Regions from separate parts of the Streptomyces sp. B21-105 genome, predicted to be linked through region 2. Evidence: riboswitches for the same ligand, from Rfam matches in the RefSeq annotation. Region 2 holds a riboswitch; the other holds the start of a gene.
The links. A riboswitch is a leader RNA that binds a small molecule or an ion and turns the genes downstream of it on or off. The one in region 2 is predicted to bind glycine.

Region 1 (15,013 bases), 4.6 Mb from region 2:
GCCGCCGCCGCCGTGCGGGATGCAGAACGTCTTGTGCAGGTTCAGGTGGGAGACGTCGCCGCCGAAGTGCCCCGGCTTGGCGAGCCCGACGAGCGCGTTCAGGTTGGCGCCGTCGACGTACACCTGGCCGCCGGCCTCGTGCACCTGGGCGCAGATGTCGGCGACGTGCTCCTCGAACACGCCGTGCGTCGACGGGTAGGTGATCATCAGCACCGACAGCTCGTCCCGGTACTGCTCGATCTTCGCGCGCAGGTCCTCGACATCGATCTCGCCGTCCTCGGCGGTCTTCACGACGACGACCTTCATGCCGGCCATCACGGCGCTCGCCGCGTTCGTGCCGTGCGCGGACGACGGGATGAGGCACACGGTGCGCTGCTCGTCGCCGTTGCCCCGGTGGTACCCGCGGACCGCGAGCAGCCCGGCCAGTTCGCCCTGCGACCCGGCGTTCGGCTGCAGGGACACCTTGTCGTACCCGGTGACCTCCGCGAGCCGCTCCTCGAGCTCCCGGATGAGCGTCAGATAGCCCTGGGCCTGCTCGGCGGGGGCGAAGGGGTGCAGCTGTCCGAACTCGGGCCAGGTGACCGGCTCCATCTCGGTGGTGGCGTTGAGCTTCATGGTGCACGAGCCCAGCGGGATCATGCCCCGGTCCAGCGCGTAGTCACGGTCGGCCAGCCTGCGCAGGTAGCGCAGCATCGCGGTCTCGGACCGGTGCCGCTGGAAGACGGGGTGGGTCAGGATGTCGTCGGTCCGCAGCAGCCCGGTCGGCAGGGCGTCCTCGACGGTCGCGTCGATCGACTCGATGTCGCCGTCCACCCCGAAGGCCGCCCAGACCGCGGCGACCTGGGCACGCGCGGTCGTCTCGTCACAGGAGAGCGCCACCCGGTCGGCGTCGACGAGGTGCAGGTTGACCCCGTGGTCCCGCGCGGCGGCGACGACCTCGGCGGCCTTCCCGCGCACCCGCACGGTCAGCGTGTCGAAGTACGCCCCGTGCACCACCTCGACGCCGCCGGCCTCGAGCCCCGCGGCGATGATCGCGGCGTACCGGTGTGTGCGCCGGGCGATCGCGCGCAGCCCTTCGGGGCCGTGGTAGACCGCGTACATCCCGGCCATCACGGCCAGCAGCACCTGCGCCGTACAGATGTTGCTCGTCGCCTTCTCGCGCCGGATGTGCTGCTCACGCGTCTGCAGTGCTAGCCGGTAGGCCTTGTTCCCGTCCGCGTCCACGGACACGCCCACGAGGCGGCCGGGCAGGCTCCGCGCGAACTTCTCGTGCACCGCCATGTAGCCGGCGTGCGGCCCGCCGAAGCCCATCGGCACGCCGAACCTCTGTGTGGTGCCGACCGCGATGTCCGCGCCCAGCTCACCGGGCGACTTCAGCAGTGTCAGCGCGAGCAGGTCCGCGGCGACGGTGACGAGCGCGCCGAGCCCGTGCGCCTGGTCGATGAGCGCCTTCAGGTCCCGCACGGCGCCGGACGCACCGGGGTACTGGACGAGCACGCCGTTGATCTCGCGCTCCGCGATCTCCGCCGGAATGCCGCCGCTCAGATCGGCGACGACGACCTCGACGCCGGTCGGCTCGGCACGCGTCTCGATCACGGCGATGGTCTGCGGCAGCGCGTCCGCGTCGATGAGGAAGAGGCCCTTCTTGTTCTTCCCCATACGCCGTGACAGCGTCATCGCCTCAGCGGCCGCCGTGCCCTCGTCGAGCAGCGACGCGCCCGAGGTCGGCAGACCCGTCAGTTCGGCGACCATCGTCTGGAAGTTCAGCAGCGCCTCGAGCCGGCCCTGGGAGATCTCCGGCTGGTACGGCGTGTAGGCGGTGTACCAGGCCGGGTTCTCCATGACGTTGCGCAGGATGACGGGCGGCGTGAACGTGCCGTAGTAGCCGAGGCCGATCATCGGGTCGAGCACCTGATTGCGGTCGGCCAGGGAGCGCAGCTCGGCCAGCACCTCGGCCTCGGTGCGGGCGCCCGGCAGGTCCAGCGCGTCGGCGTTCTTGATCACATCGGGGACCGCGGCGGCGGTGAGCTCGTCGAGCGAGCCGTAGCCGACGTGCGCGAGCATCTTGGCCCGCGCCTCCTGGTCGGGCCCGATGTGGCGCTGCTCGAAGGGGATTGCCTGCTCGAGCTCGGAGAGCGGAGTGCGATGGGCGGTCATTACGGAGGCCTCCTGGTCTGACACGACCTTCGAGGGTCACCACGGCGGGTACCCGGACGGCCTCCCCCTCTGTCATCTCAACCTGAGAGCTTCACCGGCCGCCAGCGGACGACCGGCTTTCACCGTCGGTGAGAGCGGACACCGTCGACGTCGTCGGCACCCGCCCTGCTTTCCAGAGTGACCTCGTCCGTGCGGTACGTGAGCCTGAGAGATTCCGGGGAGGATTTGCTCCTTCGGCGCCTCCGGTGGTCTCCGGAGGACTCTCCCGCACGGGGTCAGCAGCCGTTGCCAGACTACCAGCGAGGTCAACGGGCTTCTCGAGTGGCCGCTCGCCCCAATGTGCTCTTTTGTAGTCCATAGGGACGAGCTGCGACCAAGAGGAGGGCCCGTGCAGACCGACATCGATCCGCGCAACCTGATCGGCCGCAAGGCGTTCGACCGCAACGGGGCGAAGATAGGCACCGTCGACGAGGTGTATCTCGACGACGCGACCGGTGTGCCGGAGTGGGCCGCCATCCGCACCGGCCTGTTCTCCCGAGACGCCTTCGTCCCCCTGGAGCCCAGCGAGCTGGTCGAGGGGATCCTGCACATCCCGTTCGACCGCGCCCTGATCAAGGACGCCCCTGACTTCGGCGTGGGCCGCCACCTCTCCCCGGAGCAGGAACTCCAGCTCTACCACCACTACGGCCTGGACGTGGCGACCCCTCCGCCGCTCCCCGACCACGACTTCGGCCGCCTGGCGGGCACGGACGAAAGCTGACTCCCGCAGCCCCTGAGCCCCTGAGCCCCTGAGCCCCCGGACAGTCTCACTCTGTGCAACGGTCCGGCTCCGCTGAGAGTTCCCGCGTGCCCTCCGTCGCCTCCTCGTCCTCTCCCGGTCTTCGCCGCACCAGCGGCAGCGGGTCCGCCGGAGCCAGTTGCGGATCGTCGGTGCGGAACGTGCGCACCCGCCCCGGCTGCGACTGCGGCGTCTCGAACCGCACCGTGACCCGGCCCAGCCCACTTCCCTGCACCCATCCGTGTCCGAGCTCGGCATGCCGCACGTCGTGCCCCGGACGCCACTCGTGCTCGGCGTGGACAGCTGCCCGGGCCGGCGCCGGTTCCTCGGCGGCTGGCTCCTCCGCATGTCCCTCCGCGACCTCGTCCGCCCGCGCCCCCGCCGCCTGCGCGAACAGGTCCTCCTGCGTGAAGTCCGCCAGACCACTGACGCCCACCCCGAGCAGCCGCACACCGCCCGTGGTGTCCACGGAGCCCAGCAACCGGGCCGCCGCTTCCCTGATCACCGCCGGATCGTCCGTGGGCCCGCGCAGCGTCTCGGACCGGGTGAGCGTCGAGAAGTCGTACCGCCGCACCTTCAGCACGATGGTGCGGCCCGACAGACCGGCCTCCCGGAGCCGGCGCACACACCGGTCCGCGAGCCGTTGCACCTCCAGCTCCACCCGGACCCGGTCGTGGATGTCCACGTCGTACGTGTCCTCGACCGACACGGACTTGGTCTCCCGCTCGGCCACCACCGGCCGGTCGTCGCGCGCCAGCGCCATGGCGTGGAGCGCATGCCCGTGCGCCTTGCCCAGCAGCCGCACCAGCTCGTCCTCGCCGGCCTCCGCGATCTCGTCGACCGTGGTGATCCCGGCCCGCCGCAGATGGTCACCCGTGGCGGGGCCCACCCCCGGTAGCGTCCGCACCGGCATGGGCCCGAGGAGCTGCCGCTCGGTGCCGGGCTCGATGAGCACCAGGCCGTCGGGTTTCGCCTCCTCCGAGGCGATCTTCGCGAGCATCTTGCAGGAGGCCAGTCCCACCGAACCCGTGAGGCCGGTGACGGCCCGTATGTCCGTACGCAGTCTGGCACCGGCCAGCCGCGCCGAATCTCTGTCCCAGGCCGCCTCGCCGGCCTCCAGGTCCACGAAGGCCTCGTCCAGGCTCAGCGGCTCCACCAGCGGCGAAAGCGCCCTCAACAGCGCCATGACCTGCTCGCTGATCGACCGGTAGAAGGCGAACCGCGGCACGAGGTAGGCGGCGTTCGGCGCCAGCCTGCGCGCCTGGGCCATGGGCATCGCCGAGTGGACCCCGAAGACCCGCGCCTCGTAGGAGGCCGTCGCCACCACGCCGCGAGGCCCGAGACCCCCCACGACCACGGCCTTCCCGCGCAGACTCGGCTTGGACGCCTGCTCCGCCTGAGCGAAGAAGGCATCCATGTCGAGATGCAGGATCGTGGGCGCGTTTCTCACATGTCCGATGCTGCACCACGCCACTGACAACGACGCCGCACCACCGCCCCCGCGCCCGGGAGGAGGCGTCAGACCGCCCGGTTGCGCCTGCGCGCCAGCTCGTCCGCCGGATTGGGCCCGACGAGCGTCTCACCGGTGTCGACGCGCTCCCCGTGCAGCTGCGACAACGCGCTCTCGACGTCCCGCCACACCACGCCCACGGCGATCCCGAAGACGCCCTGACCGCCCTGGAGCAGTGCGTGGACCTCGTCCGGCGAGGTGCACTCGTACACCGTCGCACCGTCGCTCATCAGCGTCATCCGCTCCAGATCGCTGAACCCGCGCTCCCGCAGATGCCGCACGGCGCTACGGATGTTCTGCAGCGACACCCCGGTGTCGAGGAACCGCTTGACGATCTTCAGGACGACGACGTCGCGGAAGCTGTAGAGACGCTGACTGCCGGACCCGTGGGCGGGCCGCACACTCGGCTCGACGAGCCCGGTGCGCGCCCAGTAGTCCAGTTGCCGGTAGGTGATGCCCGCCGCCGCACAGGCGGTCGGACCGCGATAGCCGATCTGCTCGGACGCCATGGATGTCGCCCCTCCGCTGCTCGGCACGGCCGCCGGTCGCTGCGGAACGTGATCGGCCGCGCCGCTCTGCTGGGGATACCCCATTGCCGAGCGCGGCCAAGAGCTTGAGGGAGGGTACGGACCGCTTCCCCCGACACCGAGTCCGGGGGCACCCCCAGCCGTACCGTCGCCGCTGCTTCTCACGCCGACCTCCGTCCTAGACCTGCCTTCTCGACGGTAGGCAGTCGCCAGGGGTGCGTCAACGATCGCCACACTCGGCACGCCGAGTGATAATCACCCTAGGAGTGGTTTCCCGCACCTCACCGCGGGGAAAGGCTAGCCGAATGCGCTGAGAAGTGGCCGTAGGACGCTCTCAGTCGCCGCTGGCATTTGCCGAAGAAGGAGGGCCACTCCGCGCAGGTCGCCGGATGTGCGCGCCGCCCTCCCGCTCGGGCGGCTACTGGTTGCTGGTGCCGAAGTCCTCGGGCGAGATCTGGTCGAGGAACTCGCGGAACTTCTCCACCTCGTCCTCCTGCTCGTCCGGGATGGCGATCCCCGCGTCGTCGAGCACCGTGTCACTGCCGAAGATCGGCGTCCCGGTGCGCAACGCCAGCGCTATGGCGTCGGACGGGCGCGCGCTCACCTCGACGCCGCTGGCGAAGACCAGCTCCGCGTAGAAGACGCCCTCCCGCAGATCCGTGATGCGCACTTCGGTGAGCTCCTGGCCGACGGCTTCCAGCACGTCCTTGAACAGGTCGTGGGTCAGCGGCCGCGCCGGGGCCATGCCCTGTTGGGCGAAGGCGATGGCCGTCGCCTCCCCCGGTCCGATCCAGATGGGGAGGTAGCGGTCGCCTCCCACTTCGCGCAGCAGCACGATCGGTTGGTTGGAGGGCATCTCGACCCGGACACCTACGACATCGAGCTCGTTCACACAGCAACCCTAGGCCGTGCCCGGGACGTTTGGGTAGTCGGGCCGGGAAGGGCGACCGATCCGCCCGGGGCGAACCGCCCGCTCAGGGCAGGCGCACACCGAGCGCGGTCTGCACCAACGCCGCGTGCAGCCGGACCGCGAGCCCCGCGAGCTCCTTCGTGCGAGCCTCCGCGTGCGCCCGGGTCTGCGGGTTGCGGTGCCGCCTCAGCGGCGCGACCACCTGGTCGACGAGACCGGCTTCGCGGTCGGCCGCCGCCTTCATCACGCGCAGATGCCGCGGCTCGATCCCGAACCGCCCCAGCTCGGCGACGAGTGCCGCCACAGTGGCCGCCTCGGCGTCGTAGACGCCGTCCTCGAGCGGTACGACGAGCCCGTAGGACTCCCACTCCTCGAGCTCCGGCTCACCGATACCCGCAGCCGCCAGCAGCTCCGCCCTGCCGATCCGGGCGACCGTGGGCCCGTCCGACGGCTCCAGGACCTGCTCGCCGTCCCGCTGACGGCCGACGGTGGGCAACGGGACGGCCTCCCCGCGCTCCATGGCCTCCAGATGCTCGCGGATGACCTTGAGCGGCAGGTAGTGGTCCCTCTGCATCCTCAGGACGTGACCGAGGCGCTCGACGTCGCGCACGCTGAACTTGCGGTAGCCCGAGGGGGTCCGCTGGGGCTCGATGAGCCCTTCCGACTCCAGAAAACGGATCTTGGAAATGGTGACGTCGGGAAACTCGTCCCGCAGGGCGTTCAGCACGGTGCCGATGCTCATCAGCACACCGTCCGTGGCGGCGGTGCCGGCTCCGGCACCGCCCCTCGGTGTTTGCAGCATGGACCTTCCCTCGGGTCCCCCCGGACGGAGCCCGGGGGCGGGTCAGTAACCTCGCTGGCTCGCGTAGAAGACCAGCCGGTACTTACCGATCTGCACCTCGTCACCGTTCGACAGCGGGATCTCGTCGATCCGCTCCCGGTTGACGTACGTACCGTTCAGACTGCCGACGTCCGCCACCTTGAACGTGCCGTCCGGGTTGCGCCGGAACTCCACATGGCGACGCGACACCGTCACGTCGTCGAGGAAGATGTCGCTCTGCGGATGACGGCCGGCCGTGGTCAGCTCGCCGTCCAGGAGGAAGCGACTGCCCGAGTTCGGGCCGCGACGCACGACCAGCAACGCGGAGCCCACCGGCAGCGCGTCGACGGCGGCCTGCGCCTCAGGAGAGAGCGCCGGCAACTGCGTCTGCCCGGTGGCCTCGGAGTCATAGGCTTCCAGGCCGGAAATGGAGATCGTGGAGGTCGTCTCCGACGCACGCTCGGGCGTCAGCCCGGGACGCAGCGGCGCACCGCAGTTCGAGCAGAAGCGGCTGTTCTCCGCGTTGCGGTTACCGCACCTCGTACACACCAGGGCCGACATAGGGGAAAACCCTCCACCCGTACTCGAGGTTGACGGTTGGCCGAAACCTATGCCGCCGGACTGCGCAGGGTCAACAGACGCCGCGCCCTGTCCTCCGGGTACGTCACCGCCCGAACCGGCCACCTGGTCCCTGAACAGCGGCCGCTGACCCTCTGCATCGGGCTGTGCGCGATGACGGGCGGTCGCGTTGTCGCCACCCTCACGCGGGCTCTTGCCGAACAACTTCGCAAACAACTTCACGGGCGATTCCCCTTGACCGAAACAGACCCGCCCGTGGGGCAGGACGAACCCTGACTGAATACACCGGCCGACCCGGACACCTTCACAACGTCCGTGCCCACCAGACAGTTTCCACCACGCACCACCCGATCGGTGCGTCGACCCCCCGCAACCTCATGCCCCTGCCGGACGCCCCCCATGCGCCCCCCGCTCACGGCGCCGACGACCGAGCGTAGTCAGGCCGCTTCGCCTCTCGCAAGGCGTCCACAACGATCTTGTCCGATCGCTCCACGACCACGGTGGCCTGCTCCTTTTCAAGTGTCTGCACGACACCTCCAGGGATGTTCAACGCCGGCTCGAGGTCCTGCGGGTTGCCGATGACCTTGAAACGATAGGGCGCGTCGATCTTGTTCCCGTCGACGCTCACGCCCCCGCCCGACTCCGTCAGGAAGGTGCCCGCCACGACCCGCACACCGTTCACCTGGATCGCCTCGGCCCCCGCCGCGCGCAGCTCCTGGATCGCGTCGAGCAGCATGTCCGCCTCGACCGTCCCTTTCGTGTCCTCGATGGTCATCGTGATGCCGGGCCCCTGAGCAGCGACCGTGCCCGCCAGAATGCCGAGTTGCCCCTCCTTCTCGACCGTCTGCCTGCGCGCCTCCTCGGCCTGGTCGGAGCTGTTCTCCAGCTCTTGCTGCTGCTTCTCGAGCCCTTGCTTCTCGTCCTCAAGACGCTGACTTCGGTCGTCGAGTTCATCGAGAATGCGCACAAGATCTTCCTGCCGCGCACCACGCAGTGCGTTTCCGCTGTCACTGTTGGACGCGACCTGCACGGCCAGGCCGAAACCCAGACCGAACAGCAGCAGGGCCACGATGAGTTGGGCCCGGGTGACCCGTGGTGGCCAGAGCCCCTCCACCAGCCGCCGGCGGCCGTTCGACGTGTTGTCGGCCGGCTCCCGGGCCGCTCCGCCCTCGGAGGACGTCACGGGGACCTCGTCGGGCAATTCCTTGCGCAGCCGGTTCTCCGGCGTCTCGTCCCGGTCGCTCATCGCCATCACGCCCGGAACACGTGCCGACGGATCGCCGCGGCATTGGAGAAGATGCGGATCCCGAGAACGACGACGACACCCGTCGACAGCTGCGATCCCACGCCCAACTCGTCTCCCAGGAAGACGATCAGCGCGGCGACCACCACGTTCGACAGGAACGACACCACGAACACCTTGTCGTCGAAGATGCCGTCCAGCATGGCCCGCAGCCCGCCGAACACGGCGTCCAGCGCCGCCACCACGGCGATCGGCAGATAGGGGACGACGGCTGCCGGAACCTCGGGCTGGACCAACAGGCCGGCCACGACTCCCACGACGAGGCCCAGTACGGCGATCACGATGTGCCCTTCTCAGTGCTCGGCTGTGCTGTGCGTACGATCACACTCGGTGCGGCGGGCAGCCGGACGTCGCTCGCCACGGAGATGGCCGTCCGGATGCCGTAGTTCTCCTGCAAGGCGTTGAGATAGAGCCCGTCCGCGCTGTTCTGGAACCTGGTGCTGAGCTTTTTCCCGTCCCCCACCGCGAGCACGGTGTACGGGGGCACCAGCGGCTTGTTGTCGACCAGTATCGCGTCACCGGCGGCCCTGATCGCGGAGAGTGCCGTCAGCCGCTGGCCGTTGATCGAGACGGCTTCGGCACCCGAGGCCCACAGTCCGTTGACCACTCGCTGCATGTCACGGTCGCGGACCCGCCCGGTGTCGGAGAACCCGGAGGTCTCCCGCGGGTCGCCGTCGCCGCCCGTGGCCGCTGCCTTGGCGTCGTCCACGACGAGCTTCACGCCCGGGCCGTGCACCGCGACGGCTCCCGACAGCAATCCCGCCAGGTCCGCCTGGTCGCTCCCGCCGCTCTGCTTGAGCGCTTCCTGCTGCCGGGCGCTCACGTCGCTGCGCAGCTTGTCGACGGCGCTCTCGAGCTCGTCGGCCGCCTCGGTCTCACGGCCGATGCGGTCGATCAGCTCCTCGCGTTCCTTTGCGACGACCGGAGCCTCGACCCGCGCCTGCGCGGCGCCGACCGTGACCACCAGGGCCGCCAGCACCAGCCCCGCGGCCAGCCCGAGCTTCGCCCGTACCGTCTTCGGCAGCCCTCCGGAGCCATCGGCCTGCCTCCGGGCGGCGGCCTCGGCGTAACCGTCGTCGAGGCTGTGGTCCATGACGTTGGTGAGCAGCGACATGGACGCGTCCGGGCGCGACGCGCGCGCGGGTGTGCTCCGAACGGGGGGCGGCTGCGGCATGCCGCACATCGTCGCACGTCGTGCCCAGTACCTCCGAATGGCCCCACCGGCGTGCCGGACAGGCCCCTTGAGGACACCTGTCCGGCACGCATGCGTGCGGGAGGCTCAGCGCCCGGCGCTGTCCACGACCGCCGACCACTCGTCGAGCAGGGCCTGCGCGGACGCGTCGTCGGGCCCTTCCGCCCATAGATGAGTGACGGCCTCGGCGGGGTCGGGCAGGACCATCACCCAGCGCCCGTCCGTCTCGACCACGCGAACGCCGTCGGTGGTGTCCACGAAGCGATCTCCGGCCGCTTCGACGACCCGACGCATCACCAGTCCCTTGACGGCCCACGGGGTCGCCAGATCCCGCTTCAGGACGTGTGCCCGCGGAATCCGCGCGTCGATCTGGCTGAGGGTGAGCTGTGTGCGCGCCACCAGCCCGATCAGCCGGACGAAGGCCGCCGTGCCGTCGAAGACGCTGTTGAACTCGGGGACGATGAACCCGCCCTTGCCGTCCCCTCCGAAGATCGTCGACTCGTCCTGACCCACCCGGGTGAGGTCATCGGGCGACGTCGTCGTCCACTCGACCTGCGTCCCGTGGTACGCCGCCACCTGCTCGGCGATCCTCGTCGTGGTCACGGGCAGGGCGACCCGCCCGCTGCGCCGCTCGGCTGCGACCAGGTCGAGCAGCACGAGGAGCGCCCGGTCGTCCTCGATGATCCGGCCCTTCTCGTCCACGAGGGAGAGCCGCTCGCCCACCGGGTCGAACCGCACGCCGAACGCGGCCCGGGACGACGCCACGATTTCGCCGAGACGCACCAGGCCGGAGCGACGCTGATCGCCCGTCTCGGTGGGCCGTGCCTCGTTCAGACCCGGGTTGATCGTCAGCGAATCGACGCCCAGCTTTCCGAGAAGACTCGGCAGAACCAGGCCTGCACTGCCGTTCGAGGCGTCGACGACGACTTTCAGCCCCGCCTCGGCGATCCCGGTCGTGTCCACGTTCCGCAGCAGCGACCCGGTGTACGCGTCGAAGACGCTGGCCGGGAAGTACAGATCGCCGATCTCTCCCGGGAAGGCCCGCCGGTACTCCTGTCGCGCGAAGACCCGGTCCAGCTTGCGCTGACTGCCCTGCGAAAGATCCGCGCCCTGTCCGTCGAAGAACATGATGTCCACCGAGTCCGGCACCCCGGGCGAGGTCCGGATCATGATCCCGCCAGCACTCCCTCGCGCGGTCTGCTGCCGGGCCACGGGCAACGGCACGTTCTCCAGGTCCCGTACGTCGATCGCGCTGGCCTGGAGCGCGGAAATGACGGCCCGCTTCAGCGCACGGGCGCCTCGGGAGTGATCCCGGGCCGTCGTGACCGTGGATCCCTTCTTCAGCGTCGTGGCATACGCGCCGGCGAGGCGTACGGCGAGTTCGGGCGTGATCTCGACGTTCAGAATTCCGGACACCCCGCGGGCGCCGAACAGGTGAGCCTGCCCTCGGGACTCCCAGATCACCGACGTGTTGACGAATGCGCCGGCTTCGATGGTCTTGAAGGGATAGACCCTGACGTTTCCCTGCACGATCGATTCTTCACCGATCAGGCATTCGTCGCCGATGACAGCGCCGTCCTCGATCCGAGCGGCGCGCATGATGTCGGTGTTCTTCCCGACGACGCAGCCACGCAGATTGCTGTGCTGACCAACGTAGACGTTGTCGTGCACGACAGCCTTGTGCAGAAAGGCCCCGCTCTTCACGACAACGTTCGATCCGACCACCGTGTGCTCACGAATTTCAGCGCCGGCCTCGACCTTGGCATAGTCCCCGATGTAGAGGGGGCCGCGGAGCACAGCGTCGGGATGCACCTCGGCGCCTTCGGCGACCCAGACGCCCGGCGAGATCTCGAAACCGTCGATCTCGACGTCGACCTTGCCTTCGAGCACATCGGCCTGGGCCTTCACGTAACTCTCGTGCGTGCCCACGTCCTCCCAGTAGCCCTCGGCGATGAAGCCGTAGACCGGCTTGCCCTCCTTCATCAACTGCGGGAAGACATCACCGGACCAGTCGACGGGAACATCGGCCTCCACATAGTCGAAGACCTCGGGCTCCATGACGTAGATGCCCGTGTTCACGGTGTCCGAGAAAACCTGACCCCAGGTCGGCTTCTCCAGGAAGCGTTCGACCTTTCCCTCTTCGTCGACGATGGTGATACCGAATTCCAGCGGATTGGGCACACGCGTCAGACAGACCGTGACGAGCGCTCCCTTTTCCTTGTGGAAGTTGATCAGCTCGGTGAGGTCGAAGTCAGTGAGGGCATCACCGGAAATGACGAGGAAGGCGTCGTCCTTCAACGCCTCCTCTGCGTTCTTGACGCTTCCGGCGGTACCGAGTGGCTTCTCCTCGTTGGCATAGCTGAGCTCCATTCCGAGCTCTTCGCCGTCACCGAAGTAGTTCTTGACCAGCGATGCCAGGAACTGAACAGTAACGACGGTCTCATTGAGTCCATGCCTTTTGAGCAGCCTCAGCACGTGCTCCATGATCGGCCGGTTGGCCACCGGCAGGAGCGGCTTGGGCATACTCGAGGTCATAGGGCGAAGGCGAGTGCCTTCGCCTCCGGCCATCACGACGGCCTTCATGTCGGAAGCGTCCTCCTAAAAAGAGACGGTCTAGCCGACTTCGCTCATCCAGATTGTCCCGCACTTTTCCACCACGGGCCAACGAGCCACTGCTCTGCCAATCGGCGAGGTCAGTCGGCCAAGGCGTCCGCTCGAACCAGGCGGCGGACCTGCACCATGTACAGGACTCCTGCCCACCAATACAGCGTTGTACCCCATCCGGCGAACGCCCATCCGAAAATAGCAGCGAGTGACGCCAACCACCCGCTTCCGTCACTCAGCAGAAGCAGCGGGAAGGCGTACATCAGGTTGAACGTGGCCGCCTTGCCCAGGAAGTTCACCTGTGGCGGCGGATAGCCGTGCCGCCGGAGGATCCCCACCATCACCAGCAGAACCAGCTCACGCAGAAGCAGTACAGCGGTCAACCACAGAGGCAGAATCTCTCGCCAGGTGAGGCCAACCAGTGTCGACAGAATGTAGAGCCGGTCCGCCGCGGGGTCGAGGAGCCGGCCGAGGCTGCTGATCTGGTTCCAACGCCGCGCGAGCTTGCCGTCCAGATAGTCGCTGATCCCGCTGAAGGCCAGCACGAGAAGCGCCCAGCCGTCGCTCTGCGGACCTCCGAACTCGGGCCTGAGGATCAGCCACAGAAACAGCGGCACGCCGACGAGGCGGGCCATGCTGAGGATGTTGGGGATGGTGAGGACCCGGTCTGTCTGGACACGGGTCTCCTGGACCTCCACCCGGGGGCCTCCAGTAGGAAATGAGCCGACGATTCCCCCTGACCCTACCCCAACGCAAAAAAGCTCTGGCTCTTGGGCTGCGTGCCCAAGAGCCAGAGCTCTAAAAGGAGTTCGGCGGTGTCCTACTCTCCCACAGGGTCCCCCCTGCAGTACCATCGGCGCTGTAAGGCTTAGCTTCCGGGTTCGGAATGTAACCGGGCGTTTCCCTCACGCTATGACCACCGAAACACTATGAAACTGTTCAGCCGCACCACACCGTGACCATGGCATGGGGCTGTTCGTGGTTTCAGAACCAACACAGTGGACGCGAGCAACTGAGGACAAGCCCTCGGCCTATTAGTACCAGTCAGCTTCACCCATTACTGGGCTTCCACATCCGGCCTATCAACCCAGTCGTCTACTGGGAGCCTTACCCCATCAAGTGGGTGGGAATACTCATCTCGAAGCAGGCTTCCCGCTTAGATGCTTTCAGCGGTTATCCCTCCCGAACGTAGCCAACCAGCCATGCCCTTGGCAGAACAACTGGCACACCAGAGGTTCGTCCGTCCCGGTCCTCTCGTACTAGGGACAGCCCTTCTCAATATTCCTGCGCGCGCAGCGGATAGGGACCGAACTGTCTCACGACGTTCTAAACCCAGCTCGCGTACCGCTTTAATGGGCGAACAGCCCAACCCTTGGGACCGACTCCAGCCCCAGGATGCGACGAGCCGACATCGAGGTGCCAAACCATCCCGTCGATATGGACTCTTGGGGAAGATCAGCCTGTTATCCCCGGGGTACCTTTTATCCGTTGAGCGACGGCGCTTCCACAAGCCACCGCCGGATCACTAGTCCCGACTTTCGTCCCTGCTCGACCCGTCGGTCTCACAGTCAAGCTCCCTTGTGCACTTACACTCAACACCTGATTGCCAACCAGGCTGAGGGAACCTTTGGGCGCCTCCGTTACTCTTTAGGAGGCAACCGCCCCAGTTAAACTACCCATCAGACACTGTCCCTGATCCGGATCACGGACCCAGGTTAGACATCCAGCACGACCAGACTGGTATTTCAACGACGACTCCACCCGAACTGGCGTCCGAGCTTCACAGTCTCCCAGCTATCCTACACAAGCCGAACCGAACACCAATATCAAACTGTAGTAAAGGTCCCGGGGTCTTTCCGTCCTGCTGCGCGAAACGAGCATCTTTACTCGTAGTGCAATTTCACCGGGCCTATGGTTGAGACAGTCGAGAAGTCGTTACGCCATTCGTGCAGGTCGGAACTTACCCGACAAGGAATTTCGCTACCTTAGGATGGTTATAGTTACCACCGCCGTTTACTGGCGCTTAAGTTCTCAGCTTCGCCACCCCGAAGAGTGACTAACCGGTCCCCTTAACGTTCCAGCACCGGGCAGGCGTCAGTCCGTATACATCGCCTTACGGCTTCGCACGGACCTGTGTTTTTAGTAAACAGTCGCTTCTCGCTGGTCTCTGCGGCCACCCCCAGCTCGAGGAGCAAGTCCTCTCACCAAGCGTGGCCCCCCTTCTCCCGAAGTTACGGGGGCATTTTGCCGAGTTCCTTAACCATAGTTCACCCGAACGCCTCGGTATTCTCTACCTGACCACCTGAGTCGGTTTAGGGTACGGGCCGCCATGAAACTCGCTAGAGGCTTTTCTCGACAGCATAGGATCATCCACTTCGCCACAATCGGCTCGGCATCAGGTCTCAGACTATATGGTGTGCGGATTTGCCTACACACCGTCCTACACCCTTACCCCGGGACAACCACCGCCCGGGATGGACTACCTTCCTGCGTCACCCCATCACTCACCTACTACAAGTCTGGTCCGTCGGCTCCACCACTTTCCATTCCCCGAAGGGTCCGGAACGGCTTCACGGACTTAGCATCGCCTGGTTCGATGTTTGACGCTTCACAGCGGGTACCGGAATATCAAC
Region 2 (15,013 bases):
AGACCTCGGCGTCCTCCTCCAGGAAGCCGCCCGCGAGGTTGCGGGTGACGATGGAGACGCGCAGCGGTCCCGGAGCCGGACGGCAGCGGATGTGGACGGTCAGCTCCACCGTGGGGACCCAGCCGCGCAGCCCGATCTCGAACGCGGTCGGCGGCAGGGCGTCCACCGCGAGCAGGAGGGAGAGCGGGTCGGGTTCGCGGCCGTCCTTCAGCCCGAACCAGGCCCGCATCTCGCCCCGGCCGGACGGCTGCCCGAGTGCCCAGCCGAGGGTCGACGGGTCGAGCTTGAGCATCAGCCGGTCGACGATGGCGGAGCTGCCGTCCACGGGGGCCGGACCGTCCTCGGAGCCGAAGCACTGGTCGATCGGCGGGATCACCGGGGGCTTCGCCGTCGTGCGGACGTCGTCCGGGAGCGCGTCCAAGTCGCCGTAGGAGGCGAGGACGCGGATCCGCTCGACCTCGGCGCCGTTCTCGTCGTACTGGAAGAGCGAGGCCTGGCCGGTCGACAGGGTGCGGCCGGAGCGGACGACGTCCGTGCGGACGGTCGCGGGGCCGGGCTGTGACGCGGTGAGGTAGTGCGCCGAGATCGTGAACGGGTCGTCGTGCGGCAGGGCGTCCGCGAGCGCGCGGCCGAGGACGGCGAGGAGGTAGCCGCCATTGACGGCACTGATGATCGTCCAGCCGGCCGAGAGGTCGATGTCGTAGACACCGGGCGCGCGTCGGGTGAGTGCGGTGTCGCGGTCGAACTCGCTGTCGCCGATCGAGGCCGTGACAAGGGCGGTGGAGGCCCGCTCGGCCGCCGCGATAGCTGCTTCTGGCATGCCTGAACGGTACAGCAAGTGATTACTAAGCGGTAGCTTTGCCAGGCGGGCCGATGCGCGCCCAGAGCGAGGACACGGTCTGAGACGGCAAATTTCTCGGAAAGCGTCCGGACTCGCCCGTAACCTCGCCGCCGTTGGATCCCTCTGCAAGGACATGAGCCTCACCGGGACTCCGTTCCTCTACACCCTGATCGTCGTGGCCCTGCTCGCCGTCGCGCTGCCGCTGCTGCTGTGGTCGCGGATGCGCGGACCGCGGCTGCTGCGCGTCGCGGCCCGGATGCTGATGCTGCTGTTCGCCCAGGGCACCGCCGTCGCCCTGGTCTTCGTCCTCGTCAACAACGCCAACAGCCTGTACGACACCTGGGACGACCTGCTGGGCACCGGCACCCATGTGCAGCAGGCCGCCGACCTGGGCGCCGACGGCACCGGCGGCATCGCGATCGACCGACTGCCCAAGGTCAGACAGCGGTTCGAGCAGGCGACCGGGCCCGGGATGCGCGCGTCCGACGGGGTGCGCGTCACCCGGCTCGAGGGGCAGGTCTCGGGCGTGAACGCCGAGGTCTACGTCTGGCTGCCCCCGCAGTACGACGATCCCGCCTACGCGCACCGCTCCTTCCCCGTGGTGGAGCTGCTGCCGGGCTACCCGGGCTCCCCCAAGTCCTGGTACGGGTCGCTGCGCGTCCAAGAGCGACTGGCCCCGCTGATGCGCTCGGGCGAGGTCGCGCCGTTCATCCTGGTCGCGCCGCGCACCACTCTGCTGCCGGGCGTGGACACCGGCTGCGCCAACGTCCCGCACGTCGTCAACGCGGACAGCTGGCTCAGCATCGACGTGCCGAAGATGGTCAGGGACAACTTCCGGGCCCAGCCGGCGCCCACGGGCTGGGCGGTGGCCGGGTACTCGGCGGGGGCCCACTGCGCGGTCAAGCTCGCCGTCGCCCACCCCGACCGCTTCGCGGCGGCGGTGAGCCTGTCCGGGTACAGCGACCCGATCGGCCAGCGCTACTCCCTCGCGGCCAAGAGCCCGTCCCTGCGCCGGGCCAACAACCCCTATCTGCTGCTGCGCCAGGCCGTCGTGCCGCCCGCCGTGGCCCTGTACCTCTCCGGTCAGCCGCAGGACGGCTACGAGGAGGCCCTGGCCCTGCGGAAGGCGGCGAAGGCGCCGACGACGGTGCACGTCGTGTACTTCCCGAAGAACGCGGGCGGCCACACCATGGCGCTGTGGCGGCCCCAGGTCGTGCCGGCGTTCCGCTGGCTGACCCTGCAGATGGAGCAGAGCCCCGACGGCGGGGGCCGGGCCACCGGCCGTCCTACTCCTCCCGCACCGTCGAGCGACGGTTCCAGGCGCGAGGCGCTCGCCAGTGGAACCGCATCGCCAGAAGCCGCAGCACGAAAGCGGTGACCGACGCCACCCCGCTGGCCAGCGGGGTGAGCACGTCGTAGCGGATGCAGAGCGCCACCATGGCGGCGCCGACGATCGCCGGGACCGCGTACAGGTCGCGGTCCCAGCGCAGCAGCGAGGGCACCTCGTTGGCGAGCACGTCGCGCAGCACACCGCCGCCCACCGCGGTGGCGAGCCCCAGCGCGGCCGACGCGGTGAGGCCGAGCCCATAGTCGTACGCTTTCGTCGTCCCCGTGACGCAGAACAGGCCGAGGCCGGCCGCGTCGAAGACGTTGACGCCGGTCTGGATCCGCTCCACCTGCGGATGCAGGAAGACGACGAGCAGGGCGGCGAACAGCGGCGTGAGGAAGTACCCCAGGTCGGTGAAGGCGGCCGGGGGCACGGCCCCGATGACAAGGTCCCGGAACAGCCCGCCGCCGAGCGCGGTGACCTCGGCGAGCGTGGCGATGCCGAACACGTCGAAATTCTTGCGGACGGCGAGCAGCGCCCCCGAGATGGCGAACACGAAGATGCCGAACAGGTCGAGGGTGTGCTGGACGGAAGGGCTGAAGATCTGCTGGAACACCCTTACATTGTCACCCAACACACAGCCCCCGCCTTACATTGCAAGGCGGGGGCTGGCATCTGGTGGTGCTTACTTCTCCTTGGACGGCGTCTCACCGTCGGTCGCCTCCGGGGCCTCGGTCGCCTCCGGGGCCTCGGTCGCCTCCGGGGCCTCGGTCACCTCGGGGACGTCAGCGGTCTCTTCGGCGATCTCCGCCGCCACCGCCGCCGAGGTCGCCGCCGACTCGGCGAGCACCTCGTCGGCCACCAGCTCCGCCGCCTCCTTCGCGGCGGTCAGCAGGACGACGTCCTGCGGGGCCTGGTCCGCGAAGTTCTCCGGGTGGTGGCAGGCGACCTGCTGACCCGTCCGCAGCTCGACGAGCACGGGCTCCTGGGTCGCGCAGACCTGCGTCGCCTTCCAGCACCGGGTGTGGAAGCGGCAGCCGCTCGGCGGTGAGATCGGCGAGGGCACGTCGCCCTTGAGCAGGATGCGCTCGCTCTTGGCGCCCCTGCGCTTCGGGTCCGGGACCGGCACCGCCGACATGAGCGCCTTGGTGTACGGGTGCATCGGCGCCTGGTACAGCGAGGTGCGGTCGGCGAGCTCGACGATCTTGCCGAGGTACATCACCGCGATGCGGTCCGAGACGTGCCGTACGACGGACAGGTCGTGCGCGATGATCACGTACGTCAGGCCGAGTTCCTGCTGGAGGTCGTCCATCAGGTTGACGACCTGCGCCTGGATCGACACGTCCAGCGCGGAGACCGGCTCGTCCGCCACGACCAGTTTCGGCTTCAGGGCGAGCGCACGGGCGATGCCGATGCGCTGACGCTGACCGCCGGAGAATTCGTGCGGGTAGCGGTTGTAGTGCTCGGGGCTCAGACCCACGAGCTCCAGCAGCCGCTGCACCTCCTTCTTCACGCCGCCCTCGGGCTCGACGCCCTGGAGCCGGAAGGGCGCCGAGACGATCCCGCCGATGGTGTGCCGGGGGTTCAGGGAGCCGTACGGGTCCTGGAAGATCATCTGGATGTCCCGCCGCAGCGGACGCATCGCGGCCGGCTTCAGCCGCGTGATGTCCTGGCCCTCGAAGTGGATCGTGCCGCCGGTCGGGTCCTGGAGCCGGGTGATGACCCGTCCCATGGTCGACTTGCCGCAGCCCGACTCGCCGACGACACCCAGGGTCTCGCCCTTGCGCACCTCGAAGTCGATGCCGTCGACCGCCTTGACCGCGCCGACCTGACGCTGCAGGACGCCCTTGCGGATCGGGAAGTGCTTCTGCAGGCCCTGGACCTTGAGGAGCACCTCGCGGTCCTCGGGGGAGGAGGCCTGCGGCGGAACCGACGGGGCCGCGTCCGTTTTCTTCGTCTCACTCACAGCTTCGGCGCAATCTCTTCGGTCCAGATCCGCGTACGGTCCTCCGACGAGAGGTGACAGGCGGACCAGTGCCCGCCGCCGACCTGCTGCAACTCGGGGCGCACGGTGCGGGTGACATCACCCTTGGGCACGTCCGCGTACGGGCAGCGGGGGTTGAAGGCGCAGCCCGACGGGACGTTGATGAGGCTCGGCGGCTGGCCCTTCACCGGGATGAGCCGCTCGGAGGTCTCACGGTCGATGCGCGGCATCGAGCCGAGCAGGCCCCAGGTGTAGGGGTGCTGCGGCTTCTCGAAGATCTCGTCGACCGGGCCGCGCTCCACGCACCGGCCGCCGTACATCACCAGGACGTCGTCGGCGATCTCGGCGACCACGCCGAGATCGTGGGTGATGAGGACGACCGCGGAGCCGAACTCCTTCTGCAGATCCCGGATGAGGTCGAGGATCTGCGCCTGGACGGTCACGTCGAGCGCGGTGGTCGGCTCGTCCGCGATGAGCAGCTCGGGGTTGTTGACCAGCGACATCGCGATCATCGCGCGCTGGCGCATACCGCCGGAGAACTCGTGCGGGTAGCCGTCCACGCGCTTGGCGGGCTCCGGGATGCCGACCCGGTCGAGCATCTCGATCGCCCGCGCGCGGGCGGCCTTCTTGCTGACGTCGTGGTGGACGCGGTACGCCTCCACGATCTGGTTGCCGATCGTGTAGTACGGGTGCATCGCGGACAGCGGGTCCTGGAAGATCATCGCCATCTCGCGGCCGCGCAGCCGGCGCACCTCGTCCGGGTCGGCGGAGACCAGCTCCTTGCCGTCGAGCCAGATCTCGCCGGACATCCGCACGTTCTTGCCGCGCGCACCGAGCCGGTGCAGGCCCATGATCGCCAGCGAGGTGACGGACTTCCCGGAGCCCGACTCGCCCACGATGCTGAGGGTCTTGCCCTTCTCCACCTGGAAGCTGAGCCCGTCGACGGACTTGACCAGGCCGTCGTCGGTCGGGAAGTGCACCTTGAGGTCGCGTACGTCGAGGAACGCGCTCGGCCGGCTCGAGGACGAGACGGTCGGCTCGCCCACGGCGGCGCCGGTCTTGGACAGTTCGGTCACGAGAGCCTCACCCGCGGGTCGGCGGCCGCGTAGAGCAGGTCCACCAGGAAATTTGCGATGACGACGAAGAAGGCGGCGAGCAGGGTGACGCCGAGGATCGGCGGCAGGTCGTTGTCCGAGATGGCCTTGACCGCGTACTCACCGACGCCGTGCAGCGAGAAGACCGACTCGGTGATCAGCGCACCGCCGAGCAGCAGACCGAGGTCCATGCCGAACACGGTGATGATCGGCGTCAGCGCGGCCCGCAGACCGTGCCGTGCGACCACCCTGCGCTCCCGCAGGCCCTTGGCGCGGGCCGTGCGGATGAAGTCCTCGTTCATCGTCTCCAGCATGCCCGAGCGGGTGAGCCGCGCGTAGATGGCGGAGTAGAGGAGGGCGAGCGAACACCACGCCGGGAACAGCGTGTTGGCCCACTGCGCCGGGTTCTCGGTGAACGGCACATAGGTGCGACCGAAGATCGGGAACTGGTAGGTGAAGAGCAGGATCGCCAGGCTGCCCGTGAAGAACATGGGGAGCGACACACCGGCGAGCGCGATGCCCATGAAGGTACGGTCGAGGAACGAGCGCGGCTTGAGCGCGGAGATCACGCCGGCCACCACACCTCCCACGAGCCACATCAGGGCGGCGCCGACGGCCAGTGACCCCGTCACCGGAAGGCGGGAGGTGAGCTGCGGCCAGACCGCCTGGTGGGTCTTGAAGGAGTACCCGAAGCACGGCGCGTCGCAGTGCGCGGTTGTGGGCCCCAGGTCATAAGTGGCACCGGTCACGACACCCTTGATGAAGTGCCAGTACTGGAGGTAGACCGGGTCGTCAAGACCGAGGTTGCGCTTGACCGCAGCGATGTCCGCCGCCGACGGACTCTTCCCGATGTACTGCTGGGCCAGCTGGTCGGCCGTCTGGCCGGCGAGCCGTGGCAGCAGGAAGAAGATGGCGAAGGTCACCGCGGTGACGACCAGCAGCAGGAGCACTGCCGCGAACGTCCGACGGAGGATGTACGAGATCACGGGGATCGGCCTGGTGCCCGCGGGCTGTGAAGCCCGCGGGCACCAATGCCTTCACCTGCCTTCCGGGGCTACTTCTTGGTCGTGCCGATGTTGAGGTAGTCGTACTGACCGCTGAAGGCCGCCGTCGACACCAGGTTGGTGTAGTTCGCCGGGCGGTACAGCAGGACCTTGAAGTAGGTCAGCGGCACGAGGGCCGCCTCGTCCATGACCTTCTTGTCGATCTGCGTGTAGATGGCGTTGCGCTGGGTCGCGTCCTGCGTGCCGATCGCCTTGGCGAGGTTCGCGTTCACCTCGGGGTCGTTCAGCTCCGACAGGTTGGTGTTGCCGGACGCGCCGATGGCGGCGCCGTTCAGGATCTGCTGCAGGAAGCCGTAGCCGCCCGGCCAGTCGGCGCCCCACTGCATCATCATCAGGCCGACGTTGTTCTTCTTGTTGAACGCCGGGACGCCCGCGTAGTCGGTGAAGTACTTGCCCGACGGGTACTGCTTCAGGCTGGCGTTGATGCCGACCTGCTTCAGCGAGTTGATGATCGCGGTGGCCGCGTCGATCTCCGGCTGACGGTCGCTGCGCGCGGTGATGTTCGTGGTGATCGCCGTCTTGCCGCAGGCCTTGAGCTGCTCCTTGGCCTTGGTCACGTCGCCCTTGTTGCCGTCGGTGGCGTAGGCGTCCGCCTTCGCGTAGCCCGGGATGTCCGGCGGGAGGACGGTGGTGGCGATGTCACCGCGGATCGGGCCGCCCTCGGCGGTCTGCACCGAGACCTTGTCGACGGCGTACTGCACGGCCTTGCGGCAGGCCACGTTGTCGAACGGCGCGACCTTGGTGTTGATCGCCAGGTAGACGAGGCGGCCACCGTAGGTGTTGTCGGTGTTGGCCTTCAGGTCCGGCTTGGTGACCACGTTCGCCTGGGTCGCGGCCTGCACGCCCGTGCCGCCGAGGTCGATCGCGTCGCCGGCCTGGACGTCCTGGTCGATCGTCTCGGGGTTGACCTTGAGCTTGACGACGATCTTGTCCGGGTACTGCTTGCGCAGCGGGTCGGACTTCGGGTCCCAGTTCTCGTTGCGGACGAGGGTGACCTGCTTGCCCTCCTCGTAGCTCTCGAACTTGTACGAGCCCGAGGACACGATGTTCTTGACGTAGTCGACGCCCTTGTCCTTGGCCTCGGGCACCGGCGCGGTCTGCGGCGTCGCGACCAGGTAGTCGAACTCCTGGAACGCCGACTTCAGCTTGAAGACGATCGTGGTGTCGTCCGGCGTCTCGATGGACGCGAGACCCTTCTTGTCCTTGTACGGACCCTTGTACGCCTCGCCGCCCACGAGGAGCTGCTGGAAGTAGTTCGGGCCGAGGGACAGTACGTCACGCGCGAAGTTGGAGCGCTCGACGGCGTACTTCACGTCCTTGGACGTGATCGCCGTGCCGTCCTGGTACTTCAGGCCCGGCCGCAGCTTGTACGTCCAGGTCTTGCCGCCGTCGGTGGGCACGCCGGCGCTCGCCGCGAGGTCGGGGACCAGCTTGTTGCCCTCCTCGCCCGCGCCGGGCTGGAAGGTCATCAGCGGACGCGCGTAGACGCGGCTGAGGTTGTACATGTACGCGTAGTACGTGTTGCCCGGGTCGAAGGAGTCCGGCACGTCGGAGTACTCGTACGTGACCGTCCCACCCTTCTGGGTGGAGGCGTTGACAACGCCCTTCGTGGCCGCGTCGGCCCCGGCGGACTTGCCGCCCTTGTCCGTGTTGTTGTCATCGGCCTTGCTGCAACCGGCGAGCAACAGGCTCACACTGCCGATGGCCGCAATCGCGGCCAGCCCTGACCTTCGCATGATGGTCTGCTTCCCCTTTGTTGATGGAAATCTGTCGGACTCTCGCTGCGGCTGCACGTCAGCGGCTGCGCGGGTCGAGAGCGTCACGGAGACCGTCGCCGAGCAGGTTGAACGCCAGCACGGTCACGAAGATGGCGAGACCGGGCACGATCATGTACTGCGGATCGACCTGGTAGAAGTCGACCGCCTCGTTGAGCATGCCGCCCCACGACGCCTGCGGGGGCTGGATGCCGACGCCCAGGAAGCTCAGGCTGGCCTCGAAGAGGATGTTGGTCGGGATGAGCAGCGTCGAGTAGACGATGATCGGGCCGACCAGGTTGGGCAGCAGCTCCCGGAACAGGATGTACGGCCCCTTGGCGCCCATCCCCCGGGACGCGTCCACGAACTCGCGTTCCCGCAGGGCGAGCGTCTGGCCGCGGACGATGCGTCCCAGGTAAGGCCAGTTGAAGAAGCCGATGACGAAGATGAGCACCGTGATGTGGAGCGGCAGTCCCTCCATGCCGAACGCGCCGCCCTGCAGCGTGGCGGAGATGGCGATGGCGAAGAGCAGGAGGGGGAAGGCGAGGAACGTGTCCATCAGCCGGCTGATGATCGAGTCGACCCGCCCGCCGTAGTAGCCGGCGACCACTCCGAGGACCGCGCCGATGGTGTTCGACAGGATCGTCGCCCCGAAGGCCACGACCAGCGACACCCAGGAGCCCTCCAGGATGCGGGTGGCGATGTCACGCCCGAACTTGGGGTCCACGCCGAGCGGGTGCTCCCCGCTCATGCCGCCGAAGCCCCCTTGGGGGATCGACGTGTTGGGGTCGATCAAATCCTGGTTGAAGGCGTTGGGGTCCAGGCCGAACAGGGCCTGGATCGGACGCGAGAGGAGCGCGAGCACGATCAGCAGGATCACGATGACCCCGCCGGCCACGGCGACCTTGTCCTTCTTGAAGCGGGACCAGGCGATCTGCCCCAGGGAACGGCCCTCGATCTGCCCCTTATCGACACCCGCGAGTACAGCCTCGGGCTGCACCTCGGTTGCCGACCCGGTGGTCTCGATCGGTGCGGTCACGGTGACCCGACCCCTCTCGCCGGCGGTGACCGGCCTTTGTCCGCCGCTGTCGGCGGCTTGGTTCATTTACTGCCTGCGACGCGGCCGGCGCCGATGAGTGCGGCCCAACTGTCCAGTCGACCCCGGATTGCTGCCGATGGGCACTCTCACAGGATCGACGACCTCGCGTCTGAGAGGCGAGTCTTCAACGCATGCGCGATCACACGCCAGATCTGACGGCGAAAGTATGCGCAACCGTGATGCCGACCTGCACATTCCGTTACCCGAACGTCGCGCGCCGACTTCCGGAGAGCGACGGCACGTGCTTCAGATGTGCGCGGCGTCACATCACGGGAGAACGGGAACACATCCGGCCCTCGGTGCGAGGCCCCGTGCGCGGCCGACGGCGGGTGCCGCCCCGCGCGCGACGCCGGTGTGCGCCTGACGGGCGATCAGCGGCGGGGGATCAGTAGGGACGCGGGCCCGGGAAACCGTAGCCGCCGCCCGGCCCCTGCGCCGGATCGGGGGCGTGCGCCTCGCGGTCGTAGAACGGGCGGGCGTTGGCGCGCATCCACATCACGACGGGGTCGTAGTCGTCGGTCATCGCGACCGTGGAGACCGGCAGCCCGTCCGGCACCGCGCCGATGGACTGCTGCATCATCGCCCGCACGGCGTCCACGGCCGGCGGGGAGGAGTCGTACACGTCGAGCCCGATGGCCAGGTAGGGCGCGCCCAGCGCCGGCTGCACCCAGGCCCGGCGCAACGTGCGGACCGCCTGGGCGCGGTGGGCGTTCTGCGCGAGGAGCGCGTAGAACTGCGGGATCTCGATGCCGGGCTCGGACAGCCGGAGCGGCCCGGCGGGCTGACGCTCCAGGCCGGTGGCGATCCGGCGCAGATCCAGCCACGGGATGCCGACGCCGCCGCCGGGGGCGTGCGGGTTCAGCCAGAGGCCGTAGTGGTCGGGGTAGAGGGTCCGGGCCACGTCCAGCCCGTCGACCACCTCGTACGAGCGGTTCCAGCCACTGGCGCTGAGCTCCTGGGCGGACGTCACACAGGGCGCGTAGCCGTGCCCTTCGACCTCCATGTTTCCGTACTGGGCGTCCGGGGAGCCCGCCTGCCCGTGCCACAGCAGCATCCAGACCTGGCCCGAGGAGGGGGTCGCGAGCGCGCGCAGGAGCGCCTCGTAGGCGTCGTAGCGCCCGGGCGTGACCTGGCGCAGCATGTGCTCGACCGAGCCGGTCGCGGCAGTGCCAGCGCTCACTTTTTATCGCCCCTTCGAGAAGTTGCCCCGCGTCGGAGTCCAGCTTAGGCGCTCCGCCTGGTCAAGCAGTTGAGAGCGCGGGCCCCCGCGCCTCGTCGGACGGCCCGCTTCCCGGCCCCACGGCCAGGACCTGTCTAGTGAAGCCTGGAGTAGAAGGGGCGGACCCTCTCCCGCATCCAGTCGCCGACCGGATCCTGGGCGACGTCGAGGAGGACCAGGTTGACCGGCCAGGGTGCGGCCGCCGTCGTCAGGGCCCGGCCGAGGGCCTCCAGGGGAAGCGCGCGCAGGTCGCCGTCCCACTGCGAGAGCTCGACTCCGACGAACATCACCGGGTCCGCCGTCTCGATCGCGGCCAGGCAGCGGCGGGCGGTGCGGACCACGCCGACGGCCTCGAACTCCGCGGAGGCCGCGGCCAGGAAGTCCATCGGGTCGTCCTGCCAGTCCGGTTCGTAGAGGCGGACCCGGCCGCCGGTGGCCGGACCGTCCAGCGGGGTGCGGCCGGCCCGGCACAGCTCGGCCACGGCGGGCGGCGGCAGCGGGACGCCGACCATGCCGTCGGGGTTGACGAGGATGCCCGCCTGCGGCGGCAGCCCCCGGGCGAACTCCACGGCCGGCGCGACGGTGAACGACATGTGCGAGCCGACGACCTGGCGGAACTGCTCCTCGGAGCTGAAGACCGGCACGTACACCTGGCCGTCGAGTTCCACCGTGGGCAGGTCGAGGGGGCCGCTGTGCGGGCCGCCGCCGCCGGGTAGCGGCACCCAGACGAAGCTGCGGCCGAGCACCTCCACGATCCGGCCGCCGGCTCCCGGCACACCGAGGGAGGCGGAGAGCACCTCCTCCAGCTCGTTGCCGGGCCATCCGCCGTGCGAATGGGGGTGCGCCTGCGCCGGGAAGTCCGCGGGGAAGTCCGCCGGGGGGAAGTCCATCTGCCTACCGCCTGCTAAGAACCGCTCACTCTGCTGTGACTGAAAGGCTAGCGGGTGCCGACGGCCCCTCCACTGCCCATGACACCGATGGGCCGCGGCCGGTGAGACCGAAGGGCCGCAGCCCGTGAAGCTGTGGGCATCAGCCCGTGAAGCTGGTGGGCCGCGGCCTGCGAGGCCCACGGGCCTCAGCCCGAGCCCGAGCCCGAGCCCGTGAAGCCGATGCGCCGCAGGACGTCGGCGGCGGCCCGGTCGAGCAGGACCGCGGAGCCGCACCCCTCGGGCAGCCGGCCCTTCTCCACCGACCGCAGGAGACGGGCGGCGGCGCGGCGGTGCCGCAGGAACGCGTACCGCGAGACGCCTCGGCCGCGCTCGCGCTGGCCCCGCAGGGCCGTGTCCGCGCCGACGTCGAGAACCAGCAGGTGCAGGGCGCCGCCGCGGCGGCGCGCCGCGCGGGCCAGCCAGTCGCGGACCCAGGCCTGGGTGCCGCAGTCGTGCACCACGACGCCCCCGCCGGCGCGCAGCGCCCGGCGCAGTCCGGCGTAGTGGGCGAGGCGGACCGCCGGCCGGTAGAGGGCGTAGGGCAGGAAACGGGGCATCCGGGCGTCCCAGCGGTCGCGGGTGTCCTGGGAGTCGACGCCGACGCCGTCCACCGCGCGCCTCATCAGCGTGGACTTGCCGCTGCCGGGCAGACCGGTGACGACCACCAGGTCCCGCGGGCCGAAGAGCAGGTGGTGCGGACTGCGTCCGGCCCGCTCCCGCAGGTCCCGGACGACGGGTGCGGGCTGCCGGGAGCACGCGTCGCGGGTCCGGGCGCCCGGCTGGGCGGGCAGCGCGATACCCGAGCCGGCCGCGATCCCTGGCCCGGTCGCGATACCCGAGCCGGCCGCGAAGGCCGTGGTCCTCGCCGAGGTAGTCCTCTTCACCGTGATCGTCCTCCCCTGGGGCCAGGTAGTACTCATCCCCATCGAGCGTAAAGAGAAGGTAATGCGCGGTCTCTCGCGTTTTCGTGCGCGTGGCGACACAAGCCGGTTACAGAACCGGCCTGCCACGACGGGGGCGGGCCGTGCGATGATGGCCGCGCCAACTGCATACCGGCCGTTTGAATCCGCGCGGGAGAGTCCTCAGCAGCAGTTCCGCTGGGGCGCCGAAGGAGCAAGTCCCTCCCTTGAATCTCTCAGGCCCCGTTACCGCGCGGGCGAGGCACATCTGAAAAGCGGGCCGCCGTCACAGGCGGTCCCACCCACGGTGCAAGCCATGTCCCGCCCCGCTCACAGCGGTGGTCATGGCGAACCTCTCAGGTTCCGATGACAGATGGGGAGGAACGACCTCGCCGTCCCCCCACGCGCCCGGCTTCCGTTCGCGCGGGAGGGCCCCGTCGCCTTGGGAGACGAACGACCGATGAGCAGTACCGCACCCCGTCACACCGCGCTCGATGCCCTGCATCGCTCGCTCGGCGCGACGATGACCGACTTCGCCGGCTGGGACATGCCCCTGCGCTACGGCTCCGAACGCGACGAGCATCTCGCCGTCCGCACCCGGGCCGGGCTCTTCGACCTCTCGCACATGGGCGAGATCACGGTGACCGGCCCGGAGGCGGCCGGGTTCCTGAACTTCGCCCTGGTGGGCGACCTCGCCGCGGTGGGCGTGGGCCGCGCCCGCTACACCATGATCTGCGCCGAGGACGGCGGCATCCTCGACGACCTCATCGTGTACCGGCTGGCCGAGGCCGAGTACATGATCGTCTCCAACGCCTCCAACGCCCAGAACGTCCTGAACGAGTTGGGCAACCTGGCCGAGGAGTTCGACGTCGAGGTCCGCGACGACCGTGACGCCTACGCCCTGATCGCCGTCCAGGGGCCGGAGTCCCCCGGCATCCTCGCGGCCGTCACCGACGCCGACCTCGACGGCCTGAAGTACTACGCGGGCCTGCCCGGCACCGTCGCCGGCGTCCCCGCGCTCATCGCGCGTACCGGTTACACCGGCGAGGACGGTTTCGAGCTGTTCGTGAAGCCGGAGCACGCCGTCGAGCTGTGGCAGGCGCTGACCAAGGCCGGCGAGGGCGTCGGGCTGGTCCCGTGCGGTCTGTCCTGCCGGGACACGCTGCGCCTGGAGGCGGGCATGCCGCTGTACGGGCACGAGCTGAGCCTCTCCCTCACCCCCTTCGACGCGGGCCTCGGGCGCGTGGTGAAGTTCGAGAAGGAGGGCGACTTCGTCGGGCGTGCGGCGCTCGCCGAGGCGGCGGCGCTGGCCGAGCGGCAGCCGCCGCGCGTCCTGGTCGGCCTGGTCGCCGAGGGCCGCCGCGTCCCGCGCGCCGGGTACGCCGTCGTTTCGGGCGGCGAGGTGATCGGCGAGGTCACCTCCGGGGCGCCGTCCCCGACGCTGGGCAAGCCGATCGCGATGGCGTACGTCGACGCCGCGCACGCCGCGCCGGGCACCCCGGGCGTGGGCGTGGACATCCGGGGCAGTCACGAGCCGTACGAGGTCGTGGCGCTGCCCTTCTACAAGCGCCAGAAGTAGACACTGGGCCCGGGCCGCGGGTGACCGCGCGCACCTTCGCACCGCTCACCCGTGCCATGCCCGGCCCCTGGACCGTCCCCCTTCATCAGCAGTCCCCCGCGTACAGGAGAATTCAGGCCATGAGCAACCCCCAGCAGCTGCGCTACAGCAAGGAGCACGAGTGGCTGTCGGTCGCCGAGGACGGCGTCTCGACGGTCGGCATCACGGAGCACGCGGCCAACGCGCTCGGTGACGTGGTCTTCGTCCAGCTTCCGGAGGCCGGCGCCACGGTGGCCGCGGGCGAGTCCTGCGGCGAGCTGGAGTCGACCAAGTCGGTCAGCGAGCTGTACGCCCCGGTCTCCGGTGAGATCACCGAGGTCAACCAGGACGTCGTCGACGACCCGGCGCTGGTGAACTCCGCCCCCTTCGAGGGCGGGTGGCTGTTCAAGGTACGCGTCACGGGCGAGCCGGACGATCTGCTCTCCGCCGACGAGTACACCGCCTACACCGCCGGCTGAGGAGTCGTAGTCGTATGTCCGTCCTGAACACGTCCCTGCACGAGCTCGATCCGGAGATCGCGGCCGCGGTCGACGCCGAGCTGAACCGCCAGCAGTCCACGCTCGAGATGATCGCCTCGGAGAACTTCGCGCCGCTCGCGGTCATGGAGGCCCAGGGCTCGGTCCTGACCAACAAGTACGCCGAGGGCTACCCCGGCCGCCGCTACTACGGCGGCTGCGAGCACGTCGACGTCGCCGAGCAGATCGCCATCGACCGGGTCAAGGACCTCTTCGGCGCCGAGTACGCCAACGTCCAGCCGCACTCCGGCGCCTCCGCCAACCAGGCCGCCCTGTTCGCCCTGGCCCAGCCCGGCGACACCATCCTCGGCCTGGACCTCGCCCACGGCGGCCATCTCACCCACGGCATGCGGCTCAACTTCTCCGGCAAGCAGTTCGACGTGGTCGCCTACCACGTCGACGGCGCCGGCCTGGTCGACATGGCCGAGGTGGAACGCCTCGCCAAGGAACACCGCCCCAAGGTCATCATCGCCGGCTGGTCCGCGTACCCCCGGCAGCTGGACTTCGCCGAGTTCCGCCGCATCGCGGACGAGGTCGAGGCGTTCCTGTGGGTCGACATGGCGCACTTCGCGGGCCTGGTCGCGGCCGGTCTCCACCCCAACCCGGTGGAGTACGCCGACGTCGTCACCTCCACCACCCACAAGACGCTCGGCGGCCCGCGCGGCGGCAT

Region 1: it holds a riboswitch for glycine, as region 2 does, so the genes downstream of both, gcvP (aminomethyl-transferring glycine dehydrogenase) here and gcvT (glycine cleavage system aminomethyltransferase GcvT) in region 2, are expected to answer to the same signal.

The regions. Positions count from the first base shown of each region.
Region 1 is NZ_JARUMJ010000001.1:1,815,473-1,830,485, forward strand. Features, by position in the region: gene gcvP (aminomethyl-transferring glycine dehydrogenase) at 1-2,157, opposite strand, end outside; glycine riboswitch at 2,340-2,435, opposite strand; gene QA802_RS08135 (PRC-barrel domain-containing protein) at 2,546-2,917, shown strand; gene QA802_RS08140 (DNA polymerase IV) at 2,964-4,385, opposite strand; gene QA802_RS08145 (MerR family transcriptional regulator) at 4,454-5,137, opposite strand; gene QA802_RS08150 (bifunctional nuclease family protein) at 5,391-5,864, opposite strand; gene ftsR (transcriptional regulator FtsR) at 5,947-6,684, opposite strand; gene QA802_RS08160 (FHA domain-containing protein) at 6,727-7,503, opposite strand; gene QA802_RS08165 (DUF881 domain-containing protein) at 7,694-8,527, opposite strand; gene QA802_RS08170 (small basic family protein) at 8,533-8,865, opposite strand; gene QA802_RS08175 (DUF881 domain-containing protein) at 8,862-9,767, opposite strand; gene QA802_RS08180 (sugar phosphate nucleotidyltransferase) at 9,864-12,359, opposite strand; gene clsA (cardiolipin synthase ClsA) at 12,470-13,078, opposite strand; rRNA gene rrf (5S ribosomal RNA) at 13,188-13,304, opposite strand; rRNA gene QA802_RS08195 (23S ribosomal RNA) at 13,395-15,013, opposite strand, start outside.
Region 2 is NZ_JARUMJ010000001.1:6,417,386-6,432,398, reverse strand. Features, by position in the region: gene QA802_RS29100 (thioesterase family protein) at 1-820, opposite strand, end outside; gene QA802_RS29095 (alpha/beta hydrolase) at 975-2,219, shown strand; gene QA802_RS29090 (trimeric intracellular cation channel family protein) at 2,128-2,784, opposite strand; gene QA802_RS29085 (ABC transporter ATP-binding protein) at 2,854-4,134, opposite strand; gene QA802_RS29080 (ABC transporter ATP-binding protein) at 4,131-5,228, opposite strand; gene QA802_RS29075 (ABC transporter permease) at 5,225-6,232, opposite strand; gene QA802_RS29070 (ABC transporter substrate-binding protein) at 6,301-8,046, opposite strand; gene QA802_RS29065 (ABC transporter permease) at 8,105-9,103, opposite strand; gene QA802_RS29060 (enhanced serine sensitivity protein SseB C-terminal domain-containing protein) at 9,549-10,304, opposite strand; gene QA802_RS29055 (enhanced serine sensitivity protein SseB) at 10,478-11,272, opposite strand; gene QA802_RS29050 (AAA family ATPase) at 11,458-12,231, opposite strand; glycine riboswitch at 12,373-12,472, shown strand; glycine riboswitch at 12,473-12,593, shown strand; gene gcvT (glycine cleavage system aminomethyltransferase GcvT) at 12,671-13,789, shown strand; gene gcvH (glycine cleavage system protein GcvH) at 13,909-14,286, shown strand; gene glyA (serine hydroxymethyltransferase) at 14,301-15,013, shown strand, end outside.